DNA from 2 places in the Bradyrhizobium sp. USDA 4353 genome. Region 2 is predicted to be linked to the other one. Evidence: predicted binding sites of a transcription regulator. Region 2 holds the regulator's gene; the other holds the start of a gene.

Region 1 (7,468 bases), 1.4 Mb from region 2:
GCATGCGCGGCGCGGCGCCAGACGAAACGCGCGGGCGGGCCGTCGGGGATGCCGGCGATCACCTGGATCGCCTCGGGGCGCGCGAAAAGCCTTAAAGGACGCAGCGGCGGCTCGCCGTCGTGGCGTTCGGGCCAGGCGGCGGTGCTGGTGGCCGCGAGATTGTGCTGGGCCGGCAGCGGCAGCGCCGCGCGCTCGGGGAGATGCGTGTCGACCGGCAGGTGCACGACGACGCGTTTGCCGCCGATGCGGGCGGCGATGCGGTCGATCAGCGCCGAGAGCTCGTCATTGTCGTGGACATGGGCATCGAGATCGCGCTGCTGCTGCACCACGATCTCGCTGCGGCCGGCGGCGAGGCGGATCATGTCGAAGCCGAAGCCGGGATCGAGTGGATCGTTCAGCGCCTCCAGCCGCTCGCGGAACAGCCGGTCGATGACGGCGGCGTCCGTCACCGGCTGGCCGGTGTCGATGGCGATGATGCGCACCAGCCCGTCGGTGCGGAAGAAGCAGGCCTCGAGCCGCCGCGCGCCCTTGCCCTGCTGCGCCATCGCCGCCACCAGCATCGCGGCCAAGCTGGAGAGGCTCGCCGCGATCACCGTGTCGGTCGCGACCGGCTCGGCAAAGCGCTTGTCGACGATGTAGTCCGGCGGCACCTTGCGCGGGCTGATCGGCGCATCGGCCTCGCCCAGCGCCTGCGCCAGCACGCGGGTGAAGGCGGCGCCAAACCGGGCTGTGATCTCGTTGCGGCCGCGCGAGGCGACATCGCCGATGGTCTTCAGGCCGGCACGGCGCAGGCCGAGCGTGATCGCGTCGCTGCCGCCGAGGGCGGCCACCGGCAGGGTTGAGACCGCGGCCGCCTCCTCGCCATCCGGCACGATGCGACCATGCACCTGCCGGTTCAGCGTGCGGGCACACACCGCGTTGGAGGCGATCGCCGCCGACACAGTGAGGCCATGCGCGGTCAGCGCATCGCACACCGACTGCATCAGCTTCGCCTCGCCGCCGAACAGATGCACGCAGCCGGTGATGTCGAGCGACAGCCCGTGCGGCGGGTCGAGCGCCACCAGCGGCGTGAAGCGGTCGCACCAGTCGGCGATGCTCTCCAGCAATTTGGCATCGGCGGCGAGATCGGCCTCATGCGCGACGAGATCGGGACAGACCGCGCGGGCATTCGCCAAGGGTTGGCCAAGCGATACGCCGTGGCGCGCCGCGGCTTCATCCAGCGAATGAATCAGCAGCGCATTTGCGTCCTTGATGACGACGACCTGCGGCTTGCCTTGCTCAAGCGGATCGGCGACGCGGCTCCGCTTGATGCGCTCGATGGGCAGGCGCGGCAGCCACAGGCTGAGGATCCGCCGCCGGTTCGCTGAAACGGCACGCATCGGGCATCCACTCCATGATCCATCGTCCGGTCTGGCCGTGACGGTTACGAATGAGCTCGGCATCGAGGCGCGGCGCGCCCCATGCCATCCATGGCGCCACCGCCGGCGACGGCGCGGTGCGCACCATCCAGCGCGTCTCCGCGGTCGACGGCTCCGGCGACGCGGCGACGCGCAGCAGCAGCGCGGTGACACCGGACTCCTGCGCCGCCAGGGTCAGCTTGCGGCTGGCGACGAGATCGAGCTTTGGCGTCTCGCCCCACACCTCCAGCATCACACCGCCCAGCGCATCGCAGGCGAGCGCATCGGCGGCGGTGCGCAAGGCGTGATCGAGATCGGGCGCGCGCACGACCACGAGGCGGCGCGGGTCGAGGCCGAGCTCGGCGAGCCCACTCATCGACAGCGCGCCGGCCTCGCGCTCGGCAAAATCCTGCCGGATCCAGATCAGCGGCCGCCGCGCGGCAACGCGCGCGGCGAGGCCCCACACGAAGCCGGTCGCGGCCGCCGCCTGGCGGCCGCCTTCCGCAAACACCTCGTGCAGCGCGCCGGTGGCAAGCCCGCCCTGCAGCACCGCATCGGCCTCGTCATGGCCGAGCGCGACCCGGCGCAGATCATGCGCGCCATCGGCCGCTTCGAGCCTAGCAATGCGGCCGCGCAGACGCGCGAGCGTATCCATGCGTGCGCCGGTCATCCGTCGCCGCTCCTTTCAATCCATCGTGCGGGTGCAGCCGTTCTCAAAAGAAAAGCTGGCTGTTGAACCCGCGACGAACCTCTTTGTTCATGATGTGTTCTAATATAAAGCTAACGCGTCCGAGAGAGTCAATCGGGATTGCCCCGGTCCGGATTCAACGAGTGGAATCAAAGGGATTCAAAAGCATGGAGCTGCTGCGCAAACTGGAGATCCTGGCCGATGCCGCCAAATACGACGCGTCCTGCGCCTCCAGCGGTACGGAGATGCGGGATTCCCGCGACGGCAAGGGGCTCGGCTCGACCTCGCCGGGCATGGGCATCTGCCATTCCTATGCACCGGACGGACGCTGCATCTCGCTGCTCAAGATTTTGCTGACCAATGCGTGCAACTTCGACTGCCTGTATTGCGTCAACCGCGCCTCCTCGAACGTGCCGCGCGCCCGCTTCACGGTCGACGAGGTGGTGAAGCTGACGATCGACTTCTATCGCCGCAACTACATCGAGGGGCTGTTCCTGTCGTCGGGCATCATCCGCAGCCCGGACTACACGATGGAGCAAGTCGTCTCCGTCGCGCGCAAGCTGCGCGAGGAGCATCGCTTCCGCGGCTACATCCATCTGAAGACGATTCCCGAGGCCGACGAGGCGCTGATCGCGGAAGCCGGCAAATATGCCGACCGGCTCAGCATCAACATCGAGACGCCGCTGGAGGACAGCCTCACCAAGCTGGCGCCGGAGAAGGACCAGCGCGCGATCCGCCGCACCATGGGCCGTCTCCGGCTCAAGCTCGACGAGACGGCGGAGGCGAAAAAGACGGTGCGCCGGGCCAAGCCGCCGCGCTTCGCGCCGGCCGGCCAGAGCACGCAGATGATCGTCGGCGCCGATGCCGCCAATGACCGCACCATCCTGTCGACCTCGGCCAATCTCTACGGCGCCTACAAGCTCAAGCGGGTCTATTACTCGGCCTTCAGCCCGATCCCCGATGCCAGCCGCGCCCTGCCGCTGCAGGCCCCGCCGCTCGTGCGTGAGCATCGGCTGTATCAGGCCGACTGGCTGATGCGGTTCTATGGCTTCGATGCCAATGAAATCGTCGAGGAGAACGAAGGGATGCTGCCGCTCGACATCGACCCCAAGCTCGCCTGGGCGCTGCGCCACCGCGACCGCTTCCCGCTCGACATCAACACAGCCAGCCGCGAGGAGCTGCTGCGCGTGCCCGGCTTCGGCACCCGCACCGTGCAGCGCATCCTCGCCACCCGCCGCACCACGACGATCCGCTTCGCTGATTTGGCCCAGCTCAATGTGATCCGGAACAAGGCGCTGCCGTTCATCGTTTTGTCAGACCACCGGCCGTCGCCGTCTTTGCTGGACGGCGCCAGCCTCAGGGCCCGGCTGCGGCCGAAACCGCAGCAGCTGGGATTTGGATTTTAGCCAAGTCGTCATTGCGAGGGGCGAAGCCCCGAAGCAATCCAGGGGCGACACGACGACCCTGGATTGCTTCGTCGCTCCGCTCCTCGCAATGACGTGAGGAGACAAATGCACGTCGTAACCCTCGACAGCGACACCGATTTCGATGGCTGGCGCAAGGCGGCGCGGGCGCTGGCGATGAACGACGTCAGGGCCGCCGATGTGAGCTGGCGGGTGAAGGGCGCGACGGCCGATCTGTTCGACGATCAGTCGGAGTCACGCCTCCCCGACGTGCCCAAGGGCGCCTTCTCGGTGCCTGCGAGCTTCATGGAGCTGGCCGAAAGCGCGATCCTGCACAGCGATCCCAATCGCTTCGCCCTGCTCTACCGGCTGCTGTGGCGTCTGCGCACCAACCACGACCTGATGGATATCGCGACCGATCCCGATGTCGCCCAGGCCAACGCGCTGGCGCGCGCCGTGCGCCGCGACGTCCACAAGATGCACGCCTTCGTCCGCTTCCGCGAGGTCGGCCGCGAGCGCGACGCGCGCTACGTCGCCTGGTTCGAGCCGGAGCACCACATCGTCGAGCGCGCCGCTCCCTTCTTCGCCCGCCGCTTTGCCGACATGCCCTGGTCGATCCTGACGCCGGAGATCTGCGCGCATTGGGACGGCAGCCGGGTCTCCTTCACCCCGGGTGTGAGCAAGGCTGAAGCGCCGACCGAGGACCGGCTCGAAGAGGTCTGGCTGCGCTATTACGCCAGCATTTTCAATCCGGCGCGGCTGAAAGTGAAGGCGATGGAGAAGGAGATGCCGAAGAAATATTGGCAGAACCTGCCCGAGGCGAAGCTGATCCAGCCGCTGATCGCGGAAGCCAGCCGGCGCACATCCATGATGATCGCCGATGAAGGCACCGAGCCGCACAAGCCGCAGAAACGCGTCGAGGAGACCGCGATGACCCGCAAGCCGAAAGCGCACGCGCCTGCTGCCGCTCAGACTTCACGTGATGTCGAGGCGACCGATCTTCAGACCTTGCGTGAAGAAGCCGCCGGCTGCCGCGCCTGCCCGCTGTGGAAGGACGCGACGCAAACCGTGTTCGGCGAGGGCCCGGAGCACGCGCCGCTGATGCTGGTCGGCGAGCAGCCCGGCGACAAGGAGGACCTTGCCGGCCATCCCTTCGTCGGCCCCGCCGGCCAGATGCTCGACCGCGCGCTCGAGGAAGCCGGCATCGACCGCTCCAAGGTCTACGTCACCAATGCGGTGAAGCACTTCAAGTTCGTCCCCCGCGGCAAGATCCGGCTGCACCAGAAGCCGGCGACACCGGAGATCAAGGCCTGCCGGCAATGGTACGAGCGCGAGCTTGCGGCCGTTCGCCCCGCTTTGGTCGTGGCGATGGGCGCGACGGCCGCTCAGGCGGTGTTCGGCAAGATCACCCAGGTCACCAAGAACCGCGGCCACATCGTCGAGCTGCCCGAGGGGTCCAAGGCGATGATCACGGTGCATCCGTCCTATTTGTTGCGGCTCCCCGACGCGGAGGCCAAGGCGCGGGAGTACGAGCTCTTCGTTAAGGACCTGAAGATCGCCGCCGCCGCGCTCAAGCGCGCGCACGCTGCTTGAGCGACGCGCGCTGCCCGCCGCCGAGCGCCGGTCAACTTTCCTCCATCGTCTCGCCTCGACAATGCAACCATGAGCTGATCGAGATCGTCCACGCGCGGCGAGAGCTCGTCATGCTTGATCTTGGCAACCGCGTTCGGCATTCACATGCATGTGGGGGATCACGTGGCTGCGGTCGCGGAAGAGGTTGGGGTCGAGGCAGGGGCGATGACGGATGATCAAGCGGCGGCAAGCCCGACAGCCACTCCCCCGAACGACTTCAAGCCCGGCGAGCATCGCACGACCGAATTCATCGAGCGGCGCAGCCTGCTGCCGCGGATCTTCCTCGGCCTGATCATGGCCGTGGCCGTCGGCGGTGGCAGCCTCTATCTGCTGCGGCCCGATTTCGCCGCGCCGGTCGATCAGGTCATCCAGACCTTCCGCAGCTCGGCGGTGGCGGAGCCCGATCGGCCTGCGACGGCAGCGGAGGCCAGGGCGGAAAGCCGATTCACCGGCCTCTACCAACGCTACCGCGTTGCTCCCCTTCCGGCCGGCCTCGAGAGCGGCGCCAAGCTGAGCAGCCTGCTCGCCACCTTGCAGAAGGAGCCATGCGACAAGCAGACCGCCTTCCACGCCTCCGTCGCGCTCGAGGAGCGGCGCGAGACCCGGTTGGCGGCTGACCTCCTGAACGGCTTCGCCGACAGCTGCCCGGAAAGCACCGCCGAGCGCGCCCGCGCCGGCGAGCTGTATTATCTGCTGGGCGACTATGACAAGGCGATCCGGCTGAGCTCCGAGGTGATCGGGCGCCGTCCCGAGGTGCAGAAGCCCTATGTGATACGCGCCCGGGCCGAGCAGGCTCTGAAGCGCTATGCGGCGTCGATCGACGACTACACGACCATGATCAGCCTGATGCCCGATGCAAAGATGATCATGTCCGATGTGTTCACCAGCATGTCCGACAGCTACGAGAAGCTCGACCGCCCGTGCGAGGCGATCGGCCCGATCCAGACCTACATCGCGCTCGACAGCGAGAAGCGCTCGACCCAGCCGCTGCTCCGCCGCATCGCCACGCTGGCGGCCAAGGGCAATTGCACCCAGGTCTACGCCACCGGCACCGCCCGCATTCCGCGCCGCTCCAGCGGCGTCACCACCGCCAAGGTCCAGATCAACGGCGTCACCGGCACCTTCGTCATCGACACCGGCGCGAGCTTCGTCATGCTCACCCGCGGCTTCGCCGACAAGGCCAAGCCGCAGATGTTCAAGACCGACCCGGTCGAAATCCAGACCGCCAACGGCACCACCTCGGCCAATCTGGCGACCGTCGACAGCGTCAAGCTCGCCGGCGTCTCCGCCTCCGGCGTTCCCACCATCATCGCCGCCAAGGGCATCGGCGACGGCATCGACGGCCTGCTCGGGATGTCGTTCCTGAGCCGCTTCACGGTCGTGATGTCGGACCGCGAGATCCAGCTCAAGGCCAAGACGCTGAACGAGTAGCGGCGGCTCACGCCACCACGCGGCGTGCTCACTCCGCGGCAACGCCGGCATCATCAGGGACAGACGTCACGCGATCATGCCCTCCGCGCACCGATAGGATGGCGATCGCGCGAATGAGCAGCGTCGCCAGGAAGCCGGCGAGGATGGCCCAGGCTTGCGGCACCTCGAGCAGCCGCATCGCCGCCACCACGCCCGCGCCGAGAAAGGCCGCCTCGAGGATCCAGTGGCGGGGGCGCAGCGTCGCCGGGACTTCGTTGATCAAGACGTCGCGAATGATGCTGCCGAAGCCGGAGCCGATCGCCCCCATCAGCGCGCACAGGATGAAGAGCTGCGCCGTGGCCAGCACACCGGGACCGATCGACAGCGACAGGATCGCGTAGGCCTTGGTGGCGCCGAGCGCGGCAAACGAGGCCAGCGCAATCGCCTCCGCGCTTTCCCTGATCACCCTGTCGCGCCTTGCGATGAGCCGTTTGACCAGCGCGACATGCGCATAGAGCATCGCCACCGCGAACACCGCGACCACTTCGAGCGGATAGACGATCCAGAAGAAGGGCTGCGCCGCCGGCCCCAGCAGCAGGTCGCGCAAGGTGCCGCCGCCGAACGCGGCCGCGAAGGCGCAGGCGAAGATGCCGAGCGCCGACAGTCTCTTGGCGTCGGCGACGATCATCGCATTGACTGCGAACGAGACGATGCCCAGGGTCTCGATGGCGACGAACCAAGCATGACTCGAACGCATGATCTGCAACGCCTTCTTCCGTCCCGCGGATGACGCAACAATTCCAGACGCGGCTGCGGCATGCAACGCCGGGCTGCCCAGTTTGATCACGCCGGGCTCGGAGGCCGCCATCCGTCATGCTATGCTCCTTGCAGTTGAGGGAGATGGCCATGAAGGACCTGCTGCTGATCGCACGCCCCGA
Region 2 (7,468 bases):
GGCAAGAACAGCCCGTTCCGCGACCGCACCGTCGAGGAAAATCTCGACCTCTTCCGGCGCATGAAGGCCGGCGAATTCCCGAACGGCGCGCGCGTGCTGCGCGCCAAGATCGACATGGCCGCCGGAAACATCAATCTGCGCGATCCCGTGCTGTACCGGATCCTGCACGCCCATCACCCGCGCACCGGCGACACCTGGAAGATCTATCCGAGCTACGACTACGCCCACGGCCAGTCGGACGCGATCGAGGGCGTGACGCATTCCATCTGCACGCTCGAATTCGAGGATCACCGGCCGCTCTACGAATGGCTCCTCGACAAGCTGCCGGTGCCGTCGCATCCGCGGCAGTACGAGTTCGCGCGCCTCAACCTCACCTACACGCTGCTGTCGAAGCGCGTGCTGACGCGGCTGGTTCAGGACGGTCACGTCTCCGGCTGGAACGATCCGCGCATGCCGACCATCGCCGGCCTGAAGCGCCGCGGCGTGCCGCCGGCCGCGGTGCGCGAGTTCACCAAGCGCATCGGCATCGCCAAGGCCAACAGCATCGTCGATGTCGGCATGCTCGAATTCTGCATCCGCGAGGAGCTGAACCGCACGGCGCAGCGCCGCATGGCGGTGCTGCGTCCCTTGAAGGTCGTGATCGAGAACTATCCGGAAGGCCAGGTCGAGGAGCTCGAGGCGATCAACCATCCGGATGATCCGTCGGCGGGCACGCGCAAGATCGCCTTCGGCCGCGAGCTCTATATCGAGCAGGACGACTTCATGGAGAACCCGCCAAAGAAGTTCTTCCGCCTGTCGCCCGGCAGCGAGGTGCGGCTGCGCTACGCCTATTTCATCAAGTGCCACGAGGTGATCAAGAACGAGGCCGGCGAGATCGTCGAGCTGCGCTGTACCTATGATCCCCAGACCAAGGGCGGCAACGCGCCTGACGGACGCAAGGTCAAGGCAACGATGCATTGGCTCCCCGCGGCGCAGTCGCTGACCGCCGAGATCCGGCTCTACAACCAGCTGTTCGCCAATCCGAGCCCGAACGCCGCCGACTTCACCGCCGACCTCAATCCGAACTCGCTGGAGGTGCTGACCGATGCGCGCATCGAGCCCGCGATAGCGATGAGCAACTCCGCCGAGCCGATGCAGTTCGAGCGCCAGGGCTACTTCGTGCGCGATCCCGACTCGACGCCGGACAAGCTGGTCTTCAACCGCACCATCGGCCTGCGCGACACCTTCGCCAAGGAAGTCGCAAAGGGCTGAGGCAACGCGACACTGCGGGGCGCGTGCGGCTCAGCCGATCGCGTCCTGCCCGGCCTCCGTCAGCGTCGGCACGCCGTCGCTGATGTCGACGAGGCCGCGCTCGGCGAGCAGCGAGAGATCGTCCTCGGCGACCGGAGACAGCGTGAGCCGATGCGCCTTGATGTCCCGCAGCGTCCAGCGCAGGTGAATCGCCTTCTCGAGGGCGAGATCGGCGAACGGGTCGTCCATGTCGTGGGCATCCATACCCCGATAAGCGCGTGCGGTGCGAAAAGTTCCAACGCCCAACCCGTGCAGAAAGTCAGGATTCCCGTTCCGTTCTGCTAGGCGGCCTCGCGCAGCCTCCGGTAGCCTACTCCTCCGGTCGGGTTGCAGGTGGTGTGGGTCATGGCGGAGCCGGTACGGCCGCCAGGGTGGCGTCGCGGGATCGCGGGCGTGATGGCCGATGTCTGGCCGCCGCGCGGCGCGCTGGCCGGCGGCTGGCCCACGGTCGGCGCCGGCGCGTGGCCGCCCTTTGCCGCCAAGCTCCGGAGTTGGGCAAGTGAGGAGGCCGGGGCGGGGCGGCTGCTGCCCTGGGTGCCCGTCGCCTTCGGCGCCGGCATCGCGCTGTACTTCTCCGCCGATCACGAGCCGGTGCTCTGGATCACCGCCGTTACCGCCGGGCTGCTCTGCCTGGTGGCCGTGCTGATGCGGCGCCATCGGCTGTTTCCCGTCGCTGTGATGATGGCGGCCGCGGCATCCGGCTTCGCGGTCGCGACGGTGAGGACAGCGCGCGTGGCGCATCCGGTGCTGGCCCGGCCGCTCTATTCGGTGTCGCTGTCCGGCTTCGTCGAAGCGCGTGACATCCGCGAGCGCAGCGACCGCATCGTGCTGCGCGTGACGGCGATGGAGAGCCAGCGCCACGCGATCACGCTGGCGCGTGTGCGGCTGGCGGTGCGCAAGGGCACGGCGCCCGACGTCGGCAGCTTCGTGCAGCTCAAGGCGCGGCTGCTGCCGCCGCTCGCGCCGGTGCGTCCCGGCTCCTACGACTTCGCCCGCGACATGTTCTTCCAGGGCATCGGCGCGTCCGGCTTCGTGATGGGCGCGATATCAGCGCAGCCGCCGCCGCAGGAGGGCGGGTTCGCCCTGCGCTATGCCGCGACCATGCAGGGCCTGCGCGATGCGATCGATGCCCGCATCCGTGCAAGGCTGAGTGGCGACGAGCGCGCCATCGCCACCGCGCTGCTGACCGGGCGGCGCGACGCCATCACGCCCGATGTCAACGACGCGATGTTCATCTCCGGCCTTGGCCACGTGCTGTCGATCTCCGGCTATCACATGGCGGTCGTCGCCGGCGTCGTGTTCTTCGCGGTGCGCGCGCTGCTCGCGCTGATCCCCGGCCTCACCGTCAGTCATCCGATCAAGAAATGGGCAGCCGCTGCGGCGCTGGTCGCGGCGGCGTTCTATCTCCTACTGTCCGGCGCTGAGGTCGCGACGCAGAGATCGTTTTTCATGACAGCGGTCGTGCTGATCGCCGTGATGGTCGACCGCCGCGCCGTCACCTTCCGCACGCTCGCGGTGGCCGCGATGATCGTGCTGATCGCCGCTCCCGAAGCGCTGGTGCATCCGAGCTTCCAGATGTCGTTCGCCGCAACGCTCGGCCTCGTCGCGCTGGTGCAGTTCGGCCTGCCAAAGCTGTTCGCGACGCCGGACTCATCGACCGCGCAGCGCATCGCGCTGTGGGGCGGCCGTGAGTTGGCCATGCTGCTGCTGGCCTCGCTGATCGCGGGGCTCGCAACCACGCCCTATGCCGCTTTCCATTTCCATCGCATCACGCCCTATGGCGTGCTGGCCAACCTCGCCGCGATGCCGGTGGTCTCGGCGCTGGTGATGCCCGCGGGACTGCTGGGGCTATTGGCGGCGCCGTTCGGGCTCGATGGCGTCTGCTGGACGCTGATGGGCTGGGGCATCGACTGGATGATCGCGGTGACGCGCTGGGTCGCCGCGCTGCCCGGCGCCGTCGGGCGCATGGCCGCGTTCGGCATCGGCCCGCTGATCCTGGCCAGCCTGGGCCTGATCCTGATCGGCCTGCTGAGGACGCCGTTGCGCTGGTCGGGCGCGCTGATGCTGACGGCGGCAACGCTGTGGGCGTTCGTCGCGCCGCTGCCCGACATCCTGATCTCCGGCGACGGACGCGCGGTGGCCGTGCGCGGCGGCGACGGGCGGCTGCATGTGATGCGCAGCGGCAAGGACGTGTTCGCGACCCGCGAGTGGCTCGCGGCCGATGCCGATGCGCGCCTGCCGACCGACTCGTCGCTGGGTGACGGCGTGTCCTGCGACCAGGCGGGCTGCGTCGTGGCGCTGGCCGATGGCCGCCTGGTCGCGATGGCCTTGCGCGCCGATGCGCTGGCCGACGATTGCGCCCGCGCTGCGCTGATCGTGACCATTCGCGCCGCGCCGTCGTCCTGCGCGGCCGGAGTGATCGACCGCCAGCGATTGCAGCAGCAGGGCGCATTGATGCTGACGCGCCAGGGCCGCGGCTTCGCCGTCACGCCTGTCCGCGCCGCCGGCTCCGACCGCCCATGGGCGCCGGCACCACCTGATGCGACCGAGTTCGAGCCGACATTGGCGCCGCGCGCGCCGACGCCGCGCATTCAGGATGCGACGCCGCCCGAGACAGAGCAGGGCGCCGACGATTAGTTCGGTGGATCGGAGATCGCCGAGCGGCGGCCCTCGAGTCCGGCAGAAGCCGGCCGAGGGCCGCCGCAGCGTTGGCGCGCGATCCGAGGAATGCGATCCGTTGGCGATCAGATCGTCAGGTGATGCTGATGCGCCGGATCGATGGGGTCTGCACGGTCGGCCGATCCTCCGCCTGGTCGGGACGGGGCTCGCCGGGCTGCTTGGTGACGGGCAGTTGCAGCACGGTGACGCGCTGGCCCTCGCAGAGCTGTGTGACCAGCACGTGGCGCCCATCGGCGAACTCGATCGCGTCGTGGTGGCGATCGGGAATGTGCTTCTCGATGGTGTTGAACTTGGCGACGCGCTCGCGGATGGTCCGCGTCCACAGCCAGCGGCTGTCGTAGCGGACGTCCTCGGCGAAGGCGAGCTCGGTGCCGGGCAGCATGCACACCGCAACGGTCGGCTCGCTTTCCAGCGCGAAGCCGCGGGTTGCAGTGCCGCGGAACGTCGTCGAGATCAGCGTCTCGCCGACTTTGGCGGGACGGGAGGCAACGGCATGGAGGCTGTAGTCACACATCGGATCGCTCCTCGTTCAGAGATAGCTGACCCACGCTCCCCCCGGACAGGCGCAGGCCTCTATCAGAGTGGACATCAGGAGCGATGTTAGCGCGCGCTTCGCGGCATTTCTGCGCTGATCTGCAGCACGTGCGGCCGCCGACGATCACAAGCGTTTGAGCGTGCCGCGCTGCACATCATAGCGTGCGCTTGCGCGTGACTTGTTCTTGAGCGGCGCGACGAAGCGCGTCCATGCGCCGCCGATCGATTGTGCATCTCGCCCCGCGAGTCGCGATGCATGATCGCGACGGCGCAGCCTGCGTGATCAGTACTTGCGATACAGCCCGACCAGCTTGCCCTGGATCTTCACCCGGTTGGGCGGCAGGATGCGCACCTCATAGGCGGTATTGGCCGGCTCCAGCGCGATCGATGCGCCGCGGCGGCGGAAGCGCTTCAGGGTCGCTTCCTCGTCGTCGATCAGCGCCACCACGATGTCGCCGGTATCGGCCGACTCGTTACGCTGGATCAGCGCCATGTCGCCGTCGAGGATGCCCGCATCAACCATCGAATCACCGCGCACCTCGAGCGCGTAGTGCTCGCCATTGCCGAGCATGTCGGCCGGCACGCTGATGGTGTGGCTGCGCGTCTGCAGCGCCTCGATCGGCGTACCCGCAGCGATCCGGCCCATCACCGGCACGGCCACGGGACGCTCGCCATCGTCCAGCGCCGGTGTCGAGGTGCGGACCTTGCCGAGATTGCCCTCGATCACCGACGGCGTGAAGCCGCGGCGGTTGCCGGCGGCCTGCGACAGCTCGGGCAGCTTGATCACCTCGATGGCGCGGGCACGGTTGGGCAGCCGGCGGATGAAGCCGCGCTCCTCCAAGGCGGTGATCAGGCGGTGAATGCCGGACTTCGAGCGCAGGTCGAGCGCGTCCTTCATCTCGTCGAAGGACGGCGGGACGCCGGCCTCCTTCAGCCGTTCGTTGATGAACCGCAGAAGTTCGTACTGTTTGCGCGTCAGCATCTCGACCTGGTCCCCGGTTTGATGTCGTCCGACTCGCGAGCTCCTCGATCCGAGCGCCTCAATCGGAGCTTCTCGATCTCTCGGCGGGCCGGACGAGCGTCTTCGCGTCGTTCCGCAACATACTAAAAACAAATCATGAACGGACACTATCTGTTCGATGTGTGTTCCGCAATCCTAAAAATATGGTGAACGGACCGGGCTTTGCCGGGGGAGGTTGCTTAGTTCGGCAGGCGCAGGATCTCGCAGGGGCTTCCCGCGGGGGCCTTCGGCGCAAAGGCTGGACGAATGACGAGCGCCTGCGAGAGCGCGAGATTCCCGAGCAGCGATGAATCCTGCTGCGTCACAGGAGTTGCGACCAGCGTGCCGTCGGCGCGCTCCTCGAGCTGCGCGCGCAGATAGTCCTCGCGCGAATCATTTGCGCTAAGCTCGCGGCCGAGCAGGGCGGTCTCGCGCGGCAACCGTGCCTCGCGGCCGAGCAGGCTGCGAATCAGCGGGACCAGAAACAGGATCGCGCAGACATAGGACGACACCGGATTGCCCGGCAGGCCGATCACGCGCATGCCGCCGAGCCGCCCGTGCATCATCGGCTTGCCCGGCCGCATCGCGATCTTCCAGAACGCCATCTCGACGCCTTCGGCCTCGAGCGCCTGCTTGACCAGGTCGTGGTCGCCGACCGAGGCGCCGCCGGTCGTGACCAGAATGTCGGCCTCGGCCTCGCGCGCCCGGCGGATGCCGGCGACCGTCGCCTCGAGCGTGTCGGCGGCGATGCCGAGATCGATCGGCGTCGCGCCCTCGCTGCGCATCAGCGCCCGCAGGCCATAGCCGTTGGAATAGACGATCTGGCCGGGGCCGGGCGCCGAGCCTGGCATCACCAGCTCGTCGCCAGTGGCGAGCAGCGCCACCTTGGGCCTGCGCCGCACCGGCAGCGCCGGATGATTCATGCTGGCCGCGAGCGACAGGTCGCGGTCGCTGAGCCGGCGGCCGGCCTTGAGCAGCACCATGCCTTGATGGAAGTCGACGCCGGCAGGGCGGATGTGCCGGCCCTTGATCGCGGGCTCGTTGATGACGACGTCGCCGGCTTCGGCGCACGTGTCCTCCTGGATCACGACCGCGTCGGCGCCCGCGGGCACGACGCCGCCGGTGAAGATGCGCGCCGCCTCGCCGGGACCGATCACGCGATCGAACGGCCGCCCGGCCGCGACCTCGCCGATCACCCTCAGCCGTGTCCCGCTCGTGGTCGCGTCCGCCGCGCGCAGCGCGTAGCCGTCCATCGCCGACATCGCCTCCGGCGGCTGCGTCCGCAGCGCCGCGAGGTCATACGCCAGCACCCGGTGGAACGCCTCGTCCAGCCCGACCTGCTCCGCGGCCAGCGGCTCGGCGCCGGCGAGCACCGCGGACAACGCATCGGACACCGGCATCAGGGCCATCAGAGTTCCTTTGGACGGAGACGGGCAAATCGACTGAATCGCCTTCTAACCGAACGCGCACAGCGCGGCCAAGGGCCTAAGCCGCTCTCGCGCTTCCGGATCGTCTGAGGCGCCTTGCTCCGGACGCCGCCTCACGATCCCGCGAGACGCTCCCATCAGTCCGATCCATTTCCAAGCCGTTCTATCCCACAGCCAGGCGACAGGCGGCGCGCTCGGTCGTGTGCAGGATGTCGGCCACCATGTTCCGCAGCCAGGCCGATGCAGCATCACGGTCCAGTTGCAGCGGCCATACCATCGAGACGGCAGGCAGCCGCAGCGTCAACGGTGCGGGGCAGAGCGCGAGCCCGAAGCGCGGACCGTAGAGTCGTGCCATCCGGGTCGGTATCGTCGTGATCACCGGCGCTGCGGCCACCGTCGCCAGCACGCTAAGGAAGTCCGAGGAGGCCGAGACCACGTTGAGCTCGGTACCGATCTCATCCAGCGCCGCTTCCAGGCAGCCCTGCAGGCTGTTGGTCAGCGTCACCAGCGCGTGCGGAAGCGACAGGTAGTCGGCGAG

What was found. Region 2 encodes LexA, which represses DNA repair genes until DNA is damaged. Its sites were predicted from a motif close to TGTTCNNNNTGTGTTCNG; they were not measured.
Region 1: the regulator LexA is predicted to act here: its motif matches at 2,152-2,169, upstream of ACVILH_RS29530 (ImuA family protein).

The regions. Positions count from the first base shown of each region.
Region 1 covers NZ_JBSSGB010000001.1:6,493,791-6,501,258, forward strand. Annotated here, with positions in the region: gene ACVILH_RS29525 (Y-family DNA polymerase) at 1-1,379, opposite strand, end outside; gene ACVILH_RS29530 (ImuA family protein) at 1,279-2,067, opposite strand; gene ACVILH_RS29535 (putative DNA modification/repair radical SAM protein) at 2,253-3,491, shown strand; gene ACVILH_RS29540 (UdgX family uracil-DNA binding protein) at 3,597-5,081, shown strand; gene ACVILH_RS29545 (TIGR02281 family clan AA aspartic protease) at 5,286-6,551, shown strand; gene ACVILH_RS29550 (trimeric intracellular cation channel family protein) at 6,580-7,287, opposite strand; gene ACVILH_RS29555 (universal stress protein) at 7,437-7,468, shown strand, end outside.
Region 2 covers NZ_JBSSGB010000001.1:5,093,915-5,101,382, forward strand. Annotated here, with positions in the region: gene ACVILH_RS22970 (glutamine--tRNA ligase/YqeY domain fusion protein) at 1-1,251, shown strand, start outside; gene ACVILH_RS22975 (hypothetical protein) at 1,282-1,494, opposite strand; gene ACVILH_RS22980 (ComEC/Rec2 family competence protein) at 1,636-3,927, shown strand; gene ACVILH_RS22985 (hypothetical protein) at 4,043-4,483, opposite strand; gene lexA (transcriptional repressor LexA) at 4,787-5,485, opposite strand; gene ACVILH_RS22995 (molybdopterin molybdotransferase MoeA) at 5,704-6,912, opposite strand; partial or broken gene ACVILH_RS23000 (LysR family transcriptional regulator) at 7,094-7,468, opposite strand, start outside.